Linked DNA regions of Bosea sp. 685. The protein of the gene in region 2 interacts with the protein of the main gene of each other region in a pairwise test. Links are inferred from orthologs where the notes say so. Each region holds a gene or a part of one and is shown on either strand. Other genes may lie near its edges. The genes, in order: dnaQ and dnaE.

Region 1 (5,451 bases), 3.7 Mb from region 2 along the record:
TGTCAAAGGCTCATGCCCAGCGCATCGTGCTCGGCGCCGATCAGACATTGATCTGTGAGGGGGTCAGTCATCACAAGCCTGCTGATGCCGCAGAGGCCCGTGCCCAAATTGCCGAGCTGTCGGGTCGGACGCACCAGCTGCGCTCGGCCTTCGTCCTGGCGCATGCCGGCGAGGTGGTGGCGCAGGGCGCCCAGATCGCCCATCTGACCATGCGCGGGCTGAGCCCGGATTTCATTGCGGCCTATGTCGATGCGATGGGCCCGTCTGCTTTTGCCAGCGTCGGCGGTTACCAGATCGAAGGGCTCGGCACCCAGCTCTTCGCCAACGTCGAAGGCGACCATTTCACCATTCTCGGCCTGCCGCTCCTTGCCGTCCTCGCTGCCTTGCGCGATCACGGCCTGCTCGCACGCTGACCTGCGGACCGCTACCTGCCATGCCTCTTCGCTGCTTCGTCATCGGCCATCCGATTGCCCATTCGAGATCGCCGCTGATTCATGGAACCTGGCTCGAGCAGCACGGGCTCGACGGTTCCTATGAGCGTATCGATGTCGCACCCTCCGATCTGCCGGGCTTCGTCGCGCGCATCCGGGCCGGCGAGTTCGCAGGTGGCAATGTCACCGTCCCGCATAAGGAAGCGGTTCTGTCCCTGCTCGACGAGATCAGCGAGGCGGCGCGCACTATCGGCGCGGTCAATACGATCTGGCGCGAGAACGGACGGCTTTGCGGAGACAACACCGACGCTGCCGGTTTCCTCGGCCATCTCGATGCGACTGTGCCGGGCTGGCAGGATGGGGTTCGCACGGTGCTGCTGGTCGGGGCCGGAGGCGCGGCGCGCGCGATCGCCTATGCGCTGAAGAGCCGTGGTGTGGCGCGCATCATCCTGGCCAATCGTGGCCGAGAGCGGGCCAATGAGCTCGCCCGGGTTCTCGGCGCGCCGCTGCAGGCGCGCGACTGGGACGAGCGCGACGCGCTGGTCGGAGAGGCGGATCTCATCGTCAACACGACCTCGCTCGGCATGAAGGGCCAGCCGCCATTGGCTCTCGACCTGGCGCGCCTGCGCCCCGGCACGATCGTCGACGACATTGTCTATGTGCCACTGAAGACGGCGCTGCTGACGCAGGCTGAACAGCGCGGCGGCACCCTTGTCGACGGCCTCGGCATGCTGCTGCATCAGGCCGTGCCCGGATTCACGCGCTGGTTCGGGGTGACGCCGGTGGTGACGTCGGCCCTGCGCGCAAGGCTCGAAAGGGATATCCTGGGGGCCTGATTCGGCGGGACCCCCTGGCCACCCCATGATCTTCATCCCATGACCTTCATCCTCGGACTCACCGGCTCGATCGGGATGGGGAAATCGACGACCGCGGCCTTCTTCCGCGCGCGCGGCGTGCCGGTGCATGATGCCGATGCTTGCGTTCACGCGCTCTATCGCGGCCGCGCCGCGCCATTGATCGGCGAGGCCTTTCCCGGTGTCGTTCATGATGGGATGGTCGATCGCGCGCGCCTCTCGGCGGCGGTGGTCGGACAGGCGGAGGCGCTGAAACACTTGGAGGGCATCATCCATCCGCTTGTCCGCGAGGAGGAGGAGGCCTTCCTCTGGAACAGCCGCAAGGCAGGGGCGGGGCTTGTCGTGCTCGATATCCCCCTGCTGCTGGAGACCGGCGGGCAGGGACGTTGCGATGCCGTGCTCGTCGTCACCGCCCCGGCTGAGGTCCAGCGCAGGCGCGTCCTGGCGCGCCCGGAGATGACGGAGGAGAAGTTCGCCGCCATCCTCACCCGCCAGATGCCGGATGCGCAGAAGCGCCGCCAGGCCCATTTCCTTGTGGACACGGGCGGCGGTCTGCTGGCCGCGCAGCGGCAGGTGAGTTCTATCCTGAGCGTCCTCGCCGGCCGCCCCGGTCGCAGGCTTCCAGTGGAGAGCGCCGCTCATGCGTGAAATCGTCCTCGATACCGAGACGACCGGCGTCGAAGCCAATAACGGCGATCGCATCGTCGAAATCGGTTGCGTCGAGCTGGTTAATCACTGCCCGAGCGGGCGTAATTTTCACGTTTACATCAATCCCGAGCGCTCGATGCCGGACGGTGCCTTCAGAGTCCACGGCCTCTCCGAAGCCTTCCTCTCCGACAAGCCGCTCTTTGCGGCGATCGCTGACGGCTTCATCGATTTCATCGGCGATGCGCGACTCGTCATCCACAACGCGGCCTTCGACATCGGCTTCCTCAACATGGAATTGAAGCGCCTCGGGCGCGGGCCGATCGAGCCCGCCCGGGTCGTCGACACGCTTGCCATGGCGCGCCGGAAGCATCCGGGCGCCTCCAACAGCCTGGATGCGCTCTGCTCGCGTTACGGCATCGACAACACCCGCCGCACCAAACACGGCGCGCTGCTCGACTCCGAAATCCTGGCCGAGGTCTATATCGAGCTGATCGGCGGCAAGCAGACCTCGCTCGGCCTGGGTGTTGCGATGGCGGGTGACGGTGGCGGACTCGGCGGCGTCGCGATCGAGCGTCCGCAGCGCCAGCGGCCTCTCGCTTCCCGTCTCGACGACGCAACCATCGCTGCCCACGAGACCTTTATCCGCACGCTCAAGACACCGCTCTGGAGCGGCTATCTCGGCCTGACCGACGAGGCCTGAATCGATTCGCGTCCAGTCGCCATTGCGAGCCTAAGCGAAGCAATCCAGCGTCTCGCCTAGGCCCCTGGATTGCTTCGTCGCTTCGCTTCTCGCAATGACGGAGAGCGACTGTTCAGCTCTTCGTCTTGCGCCGCGACAGCATGTTCAGCCCCTCGATCGCAGCCGAGAAGGCCATGGCGGCGTAGATGTAGCCCTTGGGCACATGCGCGCCAAAACCCTCGCCGATCAGCGTGCCGCCGATCATCAGCAGGAAGCCGAGCGCCAGCATCACGATGGTCGGGTTGCGCTCGATGAAGCTCGCCAGCGGGTCGGCCGCGAGCAGCATCACCAGAACCGCGAAGACGACGGCGATCACCATCACCGGGATATGATCGGTCATGCCGACGGCGGTGATGATGCTGTCGATGGAGAAGACGAGGTCGAGCAACAGGATCTGGACGATGACGCCGCCGAAGGTGACGGCCGCCGCCTTGCCGCCGTCGAAGACGTCCGGCCCATGGTCGGCATCAACCTTGTGATGGATTTCCTTGGTCGCCTTCCAGACCAGGAAGAGGCCGCCGGCGATCAGGATGATGTCGCGCCAGGAGAAGGCCTTGCCGAGCACCGAGAAGACCGGGGTGGTCAATTGCACGATGATGGCGACGGTCGAGAGCAGGCCGAGCCGCAGGATCAGCGCCAGCCCGATGCCGATCTTACGGCCGCGCGCGCGCTGCTCCTCTGGCAGCTTGTTGGTCAGGATCGAGATGAAGATCAGGTTGTCGATGCCCAGGACGACTTCCATGGCGATCAATGCCCCGAGCGCGGCCCACACCGTGGGGTCGGCGGCAAGCGTCATCAGATAGTCCATCCCGGCTCCTTCATGTCGCGAAACGGCGGGCGCCCGAATGAGCGTCCGCCGTCGACTGCCCAGCGAGATGGAAATTCCCCTGGCCGGCCGCAAGGGGTGAGCGAGCCGCATCGTCAACGAAAAAGGGCCCGTAAGGGCCCTTTCCGTGACAATTCCGTTGCGGGAAGGCTCAGGCGTTCGGCGCGCCCTGGGCCTGGAGCTCCTGCACGCGCTGCTGGAACAAGGCGGCGAAATCGATCGGCGGCACATAGAAGGGCGGGAAGCCGCCGTTCTGGACCGCCTCGGCGATGATCTGCCGGGCGAAGGGGAAGAGCAGGCGGGCGCAGTCGATCACCAGCACAGGGTGGATGTGCTCCTGCGGCACGTTCTGGATGCGGAACACGCCGCCATAGCTGAGATCGAAGGCAAACAGCGTCTCGCCGCCGAGCTCGGCCTTGCCCTCGAGCTGCAGCACGGTCTCGTAATCGTCCTCGCCGAGCGGCGCGGTCGAGACGTTGACCTGCAGCGACATCTGCGGTCCCTGCTGCGTCTGCTGGCTGAGCGAGCGCGGCGCCTTGGGATTCTCGAAGGAGAAGTCCTTGGTGTACTGGATCAGGGCGCTCATGCTCGGAGCTGCCTCGGGGGCTTGCGCGCCGTTGCCGTTGGGAATGTCGTTGGCCATCGGTCCCATCATGATCTGAAGGCTGACTTAAGGAAATCCCGGGCCGGATTAAGACGTTCGGGACTGCGCGCCGTCCTGCGGTGCAATGCGGGCGTCGGCTATCATGGACGCCAGCCTGGCACAAGAAGCCGCCTTCACAAGTTCAGGGGTGGATGTTACGAGCCTTGATCACCATATCTCGCTTCACGGCCGAAAACCTTTAGGGGACAGGCCGATGCAAGGCGGCCACTGGAGCTTCGGATCAGGTTTCGATGCAAAATTCCTTCGACATGACGACGATTGTTTTCCTGGCTCTGGCCGTTTTCGTCGCCTGGAAGCTGCGCTCGGTTCTGGGTCAGAAGACTGGTCAGGAACAGCCGCCGACCGATCCCTTCGCGCGTCGCGAGGAGCGCCGGTGCGGCCCGACCAGGCTCCCCCGGCCGACAGCAAGCGCGACAACGTCATCCGCCTGCCCGGCGCGGCCAATGATCCCACGGTCAGCCCCGCTCCCGCCGCCGACCGTTGGAAGGATATCGCGCCCGCGGATTCAGCCATCGTTGCCGGCATCGAGGCGATCATCCGGCAGGAGCCGGGCTTCGATCCGCGCGCCTTCATCGGCGGCGCCAAGGCGGCCTATGAGACCATCGTCACCGCCTTCGCGCGGGGCGACCGCAAGGTGCTGAAAGGCCTTCTCGCCAAGGAGGTCTATGAGGGCTTCGAGCAGGCGATCACGGATCGCGAGAAGCGTGGCGAAAAGGCGGAATCCTCTTTCGTCTCGATCGACAAGGCCGAGATCACCGCCGTCGACGTCAAGGGCAAGAACGGCCAGGTCACGCTGGCCTTCGTCTCGCAATTGATCAGCGTCACGCGCGATGCTCAAGGCGCGGTTGTCGACGGGAATGCCGAAGCGGTCTCCGAGGTCAACGACATCTGGACTTTCGCGCGCCAGCTCGGCAGCCGCGACCCCAACTGGCTCCTGGTCGCCACCGAATCCGCCGCGTGATCCGTGGCGCCGTTGCTGCGCTGGCGCTTGGCCTCGTGGCTTGCGGTGCGGCTATGAGCGCAGCGCTCGGCCAGGCCCCGCCGCTGCCGCCCGGCGCGCGAGCCGAGGCGGTGTCCGTCGCCGGCATTGCGGGATGGGCCAAGGACGATCACAGGGCGGCCTTTGCGATCTTCGCGCGCGGCTGCATGGCCGATCCGCCGCTGCGCGCGGCCATGCCCTTGCCCAAGGCGCTGGAAGGTGTTTGCGCCGAGGCGCTGCGCCTGCAAAAGGCGTCTAAGGTCGATGCGGCGAATGCGCGCCGCTTCTTCGAGACGCACTTCTCATTCTG
Region 2 (6,559 bases):
ATCGAGATCCGTTGGCGCCTGCAGGATGGCAAGCCCCCGCGCCGCCCAGTCGGTGTGGGCGGCATCCACAGCAGCGGCATCGGTGACCGTCATGGCGATTTCCGCGCCGCCGCCAGCCGCCCCTGCTGCAGGTTCGACAGTGTGGCGCGACCACAGTCCCAGCATGATGCCGGACGGCAAGGCGAACATCGCAAAGGTTGCAGACGAATCGAGCGGCTCGCGGCCGAGCAGGTCGGCGTAGAAGCGCGCGCTCGCGGTCGGACTATCGACATAGAGAATGATGAAATTGGCATCCAGCATCGAAGGCTCCTGTTCTTGGAAGGCCTCGTCACATTAAATGCCGATGCTGCCAGTTTCCGGCAGTGTCCGTTATTCCGGCGGTGGGATGCCCTCGCTCTCGCGCCATTCCTTGAGGAGCGCCAGCCTGCGGCGTGGATAGCGCATCTCCAGCGCGGTCAATTCGGCAATGCGGTCGGCGCGGAAATGCCGGAACCCCTGCCGCAATTCGCACCAGGCAACAACGATCCGGACATGTTCGAAGAAGCTCAGCGCGAAAGGCCAGATCACGCGCTCCGAGCGCGCCTCCTTGCCATTGCGATAGAGGATGGCGAGCTTGCGCTCGGAGCGAATGGCCTTGCGTATGAGGCCGAGATCGATGCGGCCTTCGCTGATCGCCGCGCCGGGCCCGACGAGCAGCGCCGAGGCCTCGGCGCGCTCACGCAGGTCGGCCGGCAGAACCGCCGCGATCTTGGCCATGGCGTCGCGCGCCGCCGCGCCCAGGCGCTCATCGGCCCGGTCCGCGACCCAGCGCGAACCCAATACCAGCGCCTCGATCTCGTCTTCCGTGAACATCAGCGGCGGCAGCATGAAGCCCGGATGCAGCACATAGCCGAGGCCGGGCTCTCCCTCGATCGGCGCGCCCTGCCCCTGCAAGGTCGCGATATCGCGATAGAGCGTGCGGATGCTGATGCCGGTTTCCTCGGCGAGCCTACGGCCGCTGACCGGCCTGCGATGCCGGCGCAGCACCTGAACCAGATCGAGCAGGCGCTGCGAGCGCGACATCTGAAGCTTTCAGCCCGGTAAATCCGCCGCCTTGATCCGCTTGATCCCCAACGCTGCCATATCCGCCCAGGCCTTGGCGAGCGAGCCGTTGAGATCGATCGCGCGGCAGGCCTCTTCGACGACCTGCGTCTCCAGCCCCGCTCTGGCTGCGTCCTGAGCCGTCCAGCTTACGCAGAAATCAGTGGCGAGGCCGACGACGACGGCGCGCGTGACGCCGCGCTCCCTAAGGTACCCGCCCAGGCCCGTCGGCGTCTTGCGGTCGGCCTCGACGAAGCCCGAATAGCTGTCGATCTCCGGCCGGTAGCCTTTCCGGACGATGGCCTGGGCGCGAGGCAGATCGAGATCGAGCCTGAATTCGGCACCCTTGCTGCCCTGAATGCAATGGTCCGGCCACAGCACCTGCGGGCCATAAGGCATCTGGATCAGTTCGAACGGCTTCTTGCCGGGATGGCTCGAGGCGAAGGAGGAGTGACCGGCGGGATGCCAATCCTGCGTCAGGACGATGGTCTCGAAACGCTTGCCCAGCGCATTGATCACCGCAACGACCTCATCGCCCTTGGTCACGGCGAGATTGCCGCCCGGGCAGAAATCATTCTGCACATCGACCACGATGAGCGCGGTGCGGGCGTCGATCATCGGCTTCTCCTGTGCTTGCAGCGGCCCGGCCGCAATAGCGACGCCCAGCACCGTCGCGCCGGCGATCAGGCTGCGACGATCCACGGCGATAGAATTCAGCATGGAAACGTTCCCCATCCTTGTCCAATCCCGCATGTCAGGCCGGAGCGCTTGCAGCGGCGCGGCGCGCCGTCATTCATCCCTCAGTCGTACGCCTCATGCGTGTCACGCCCTTACGGGCAGCAAACATGCGCCCATAGACGTCGCCCGCCAGATCGGGCCGGTAGCAGCGCTGTTCGAGCAGGGGATCCCAGGAGTGCTCATGGGTGTCGATCAGGTCGAAATCCGCTTTCAGGCGGGCCTCCAGCTGGATCCGGTTCTTGCGATTCTGGTACTCCAGCAACACCAGCGAAGTCTTTGACAGGTCGATATGATCCAGCACATCGCCCTCGCCGCCCTCGATATCGATTTTCACGATGTCCGGTGATGGCAGGCTGGCGGGATCCACGACGGCGACCTCGTAGCGCTCGACCATGGCGCCCGCCACGAAGGTATCGCCGGCATAGGATGCCAACCCGGATTCGCCGTCCCCGGCGAAGCGGCTCAGGAAGCTTGCGGTCTTCTGTCCGCCCGGAAACAGAGCCGCGTTGACGATGACGATGTCGCGGCGCTGATGCGTATTGCGTTTCAGAAACGCGAAGGTACCGGGATGCGGTTCGTAGGAGGTCACCAGGCTGCCCGGCCAGCGCGCCGTCGCCCAGAGCGCAAAAGAACCGACATTCGCACCGATATCGAGGATATCGAGGCCGACGCCGTCATAGCCCGCCTCGTACTCGCCCTCCAGCACGTCCTTGATGGCCCAATGCATCGCTTCGGGCACCGCAAGGCTCATCGGAATGCGCGCGATATACTGATTCACGACAGGCCCCCCGGCACTCGGGTCCGTTCCAATCCTCTGGTGAGAAACGGCGTCGCACCCGGATGAAAACGCTTTCCCGCTGCATTTGAAAGCATTGCTCTCAGCTCAGCACAAGACCGGTATCACGCCGGCCGGCCGAGCAGGCGAAAACCCGCGTGACCTCAAGCGGCTTTCGCGCCTCTTCAGCGCAACTCGACGCTGACCACGCCGGGCGCGGCGCGCACCGCATTGGCGATCTGCTGGTTGACCGGATAGCGCCCCGGCAATTCGATCTCGACCTCCTGCGCGCCGTCGTTCAGGATCATCACCAGCGCGATCTTGCCCTCGGCCCTGATGCCGTCGCTGCGCGGACGGACGCGCTCGGCGATCGAGGCCAGCGCCTTGTCGTCGCGCAGATAGACCAGCAGATCCTGCTTCTGACGCGCGGCGAGATCGTCCAGCACCTCGACATCCTCAATGCGGGGTCGAACCTCTTCGCCGTCGAGCACGGCCGAAAGGCGCAGGACCAGCGCCCTGCCCGGCTCCAGCAGGTCCCGGTAGCGCTGCAGCCCCTCCGAGAACAGAATCGCCTCGAACTGGCCGCTCGGATCGGAGAGGTTGACGATGCCCATCTTCGAGCCGGATTTCGTCCGCCGCTCCGATTTGTCGATCACGGAAACGGCGACCTTGGCCACCGAAGTGCCGTTGGCGCGCACGGTCTGGGCGAAATCGGCATAGCGCTGCACGCGCAGGCGCTTGAGCACATGCTCGTAATCGTCGAGCGGATGGCCGGAGAGGAAGAAGCCGACCGCGTCATGCTCGCGCCTGAGCCGTTCGGCCGGTGACCAGGGCTCGACGGGCGGAATGCGGAAAGCCTCCTGGACCGTGCCGCCGCCGAAGAAATCGGATTGTCCCGCCGCCGCCTCGTCGCGCGTGCGGTTGGAAAGTGCCAGCATGCCGTCGATCGCCGCCATGGCCCGGGCGCGTTCCGGCTCCAGCGCATCCAGCGCGCCGGCCGCAATCAACGCCTCGATGGTGCGGCGGTTGACCAGTTTGGTATCGATCCGCCGGGCGAAGTCAGCGAGATCCTTGAAATCGCCGCCGGCGCGGCGCGCGACGACGACGGATTCGACCGCAAGCCGCCCGACGCCCTTGATCGCGCCGAGCGCATAGTGGATCGAGCCATCGGCGACATCGAACTCGACGCCGGAACGGTTGATCGCGGGCGGCAGAACCTTGATCTCGAGGCGCTCGGCGTCGCGGCGGAATTCGTTGAGCTTGTCGGTGTTGCCCATATCGAGCGTCATCGAGGCCGCAAGGAATTCGACCGGATAATTCGCCTTGAGGTAGGCGGTCTGGAAGGCCACCACGGCATAAGCGGCAGCATGGCTCTTGTTGAAGCCGTAATCGGCGAATTTCGCCAGAAGATCGAAGATCTCGGAAGCAATATCCTTGGTCATGCCGCCCTCGACGGCGCCGCGCACGAAACGGTCACGCTGGGCGTCCATCTCGGCCTTGATCTTCTTGCCCATGGCGCGGCGCAGCAGATCTGCCTCACCGAGCGAATAGCCCGAGAGCGCCTGGGCCACCTGCATCACCTGCTCCTGGTAGACGATGATGCCGTGCGTTTCGGCGAGGATCGGCTCCATCTTGGGGTGCAGATAGGTCGGGCTTTCCTGACCGAGCTTGCGGCGGCAATAGCTCGGGATGTTATCCATCGGGCCCGGCCGGTAGAGCGCCACCAGCGCGATCAGATCCTCGATCCGGTCGGCTTTCATGTCGACGAGCGCACGACGCATGCCGGCGCTTTCCACCTGGAACACGCCGACCACCTCGCCGCGCGCCAGCATCTCGTAGCTCTTGGGGTCGTCGAAAGGCAGGCTCGCGAGGTCGACCGCGATGCCGCGCTGGGCGATGAGCTTCACCGCCGTCTCCAGGGTGGTCAGCGTCTTGAGGCCGAGGAAGTCGAACTTCACCAGCCCGGCCTGCTCGACCCATTTCATGTTGAACTGGGTGACGCGCATGCCGGTGCGCGGATCGACCGAGAGCGCGACGAGCTGTTCGAGCGGGCGGTCGCCGATGACGACGCCGGCCGCATGGGTCGAGGCATGGCGGTGCAGGCCTTCGAGCTTCTGGCCGATCTCGAGCAGGCGCGCGACGATCGGCTCCTCTGCAGCCGCCTCCTGCAGCTTGGGCTCGCCGGCAATCGCATCGACCAGCGAAATCGGCTTCGCCGGATTCTGCGGCACGAGCTTGGTCAGCTTGTCGACCTGGCCATAGGGCATTTCCAGAACGCGGCCGACGTCGCGCAGCACGCCGCGCGCCAGCAGCGTACCGAAAGTGATGATCTGGGCGACGCGTTCCTCGCCATAATGGCGTTTGACGTAGTCGATCACCTCTTCTCGGCGGTTCTGGCAGAAGTCGATGTCGAAGTCCGGCATCGAGACGCGGTCTGGATTGAGAAATCGCTCGAACAGCAGGCCGAAGCGCAGCGGATCGACGTCGGTGATGGTCAGCGCATAGGCGACGAGCGAGCCTGCGCCCGAACCACGGCCGGGCCCGACCGGAATGCCCTGGTCCTTGGCCCATTTGATGAAGTCGGCAACGATCAGAAAGTAGCCCGGGAACTTCATTCGGGTGATGATGGAGAGCTCGAAATCGAGCCGCTTCTCATAGTCCTCGACGCTATAGCCGGAAGCCGGGCCGTGCTTGGCGAGCCGCGCGGCAAGGCCGGCGCGCGCCTGTGCTTCCAGCTCCTCCGCCTCGTCGCTCCCTTCCGCGCCGAAGCGTGGCAGGATTGGCTTGCGCAGGCCGACGCGCCAGGAGCAGCGCATCGCGATCTCCACCGTCGCGCTCAAGGCCTCCGGCAGGTCGGCGAAGCGCCGCTTCATCTCGGCGCGACTGGCGAACTGATGCAGCGGCGTGACGCGGCGCCGCTCGCCATCGGAAACCAGGCGCCCGGCGGCGACCGCCAGCAGCGCGTCATGGGCGTCGTAATCGCCAGGCTTTGCGAAGAAAGGCTCGTTGGTGGCGACGATCGGCAGGTCGGCATCATAGGCGAGCCGCAGCAGATGCGCCTCGACCGCGCCCTGCCCCTCGCGCTCATGGCGCTGGATCTCGACATAGAGCCGGTCGCCGAAAATGGCGGCGAGTTGGTCGAGCCGCGTTTTCGCCTGCGGCGCCTGCCCGGCCCGCAGCGCCATGTCGAGCGGACCGCCATAACCGCCCGTCAGGGCGATCAGCCCGTCATGATGCGCCGCCAGGCGCTCCAGCGACGAGATCGGCTGCCCCGAGCCGCCGGCCGCCAGGCAGGCCTCGGAGACGAGCTTCATCAGGTTGCCGTAGCCGCCTTCCGTCATGGCGAGCAGGACAATGTGCGGTATGTCCTGCTGCACGGGCTTGCGGCCGCCCTCGGCTTCATCCGCGAACTCAACCGAGAGCTGCACGCCCACGATCGGCTGCAAGCCGGAGCCCGCCAGCTTCTCCGAGAATTCGAGCGCGCCGAACAGGTTGTTGGTGTCGGTCAGCGCCAGGGCAGGCTGCCCGTCCCCGGCAGCCATCTTGGCGATGGTCGAGACGGTCATCGCGCCTTCGAGCAGCGAATAGCTCGAATGGACATGAAGATGGACGAAGCCGACCTCCGACAGAATACGCGCCTCGCCGGATTCTCGACTCATTCCACCCTCGCCTGCCGCCTGCCTGTGCGCGACTCGCAGCGTCGCGCCAGGGTCATATGAAGCGGTTGCGTGGCAGGCGTCGAGGCGGCGGCATGCCACGCTGTGGATAGACATGCCGCGCTGTGGATAGGTCAGACGCGCGGCCCCGCCATCAACGCCGCCCAGATCCAGATCATGCCGAGGAACAGGCCAAGCGACAGGATTTCGGCCAAGCCAACGACCAGTTTGCGCGCAGCGATCATGTCCATCTCCTATGTTCTTTCTATGTCCAATTTAATTCATGATTTGTTCTCGTCAATGCCTATAG

The links.
Region 1: the proteins of dnaE (region 2) and dnaQ interact in binary tests that used the Escherichia coli proteins (3 or more experiments, as listed by UniProt). The link is inferred for Bosea sp. 685 from one-to-one orthologs.

What each region holds. Positions count from the first base shown.
Region 1 is NZ_CP134779.1:6,315,484-6,320,934, reverse strand. What follows is about bases 907-3,779. They hold dnaQ (DNA polymerase III subunit epsilon), read left to right. Parts: upstream 907-1,925; coding sequence 1,926-2,633; downstream 2,634-3,779. Other genes in these bases: secB (protein-export chaperone SecB), read right to left, coding at 3,650-3,779; RMR04_RS30725 (TerC family protein), read right to left, coding at 2,746-3,480; coaE (dephospho-CoA kinase), read left to right, coding at 1,307-1,933; RMR04_RS30740 (shikimate dehydrogenase), read left to right, coding at 907-1,267. Also shown: RMR04_RS30745 (Maf family protein), read left to right, coding at 1-413; more of RMR04_RS30740, read left to right, coding at 434-906; more of secB, read right to left, coding at 3,780-4,129; RMR04_RS30710 (murein transglycosylase A), read left to right, coding at 5,120-5,451. UniProt on the Escherichia coli protein: DNA polymerase III is a complex, multichain enzyme responsible for most of the replicative synthesis in bacteria. The epsilon subunit contain the editing function and is a proofreading 3'-5' exonuclease.
Region 2 is NZ_CP134779.1:2,597,074-2,603,632, reverse strand. The notes cover bases 2,579-6,559. They hold dnaE (DNA polymerase III subunit alpha), read right to left. Parts: upstream 6,253-6,559; coding sequence 2,779-6,252; downstream 2,579-2,778. Other genes in these bases: RMR04_RS13750 (FkbM family methyltransferase), read right to left, coding at 2,579-2,596. Outside these bases: RMR04_RS13765 (VOC family protein), read right to left, coding at 1-300; RMR04_RS13760 (helix-turn-helix transcriptional regulator), read right to left, coding at 370-1,062; pncA (bifunctional nicotinamidase/pyrazinamidase), read right to left, coding at 1,072-1,800; more of RMR04_RS13750, read right to left, coding at 1,874-2,578. UniProt on the Escherichia coli protein: DNA polymerase III is a complex, multichain enzyme responsible for most of the replicative synthesis in bacteria. This DNA polymerase also exhibits 3' to 5' exonuclease activity. The alpha chain is the DNA polymerase catalytic subunit.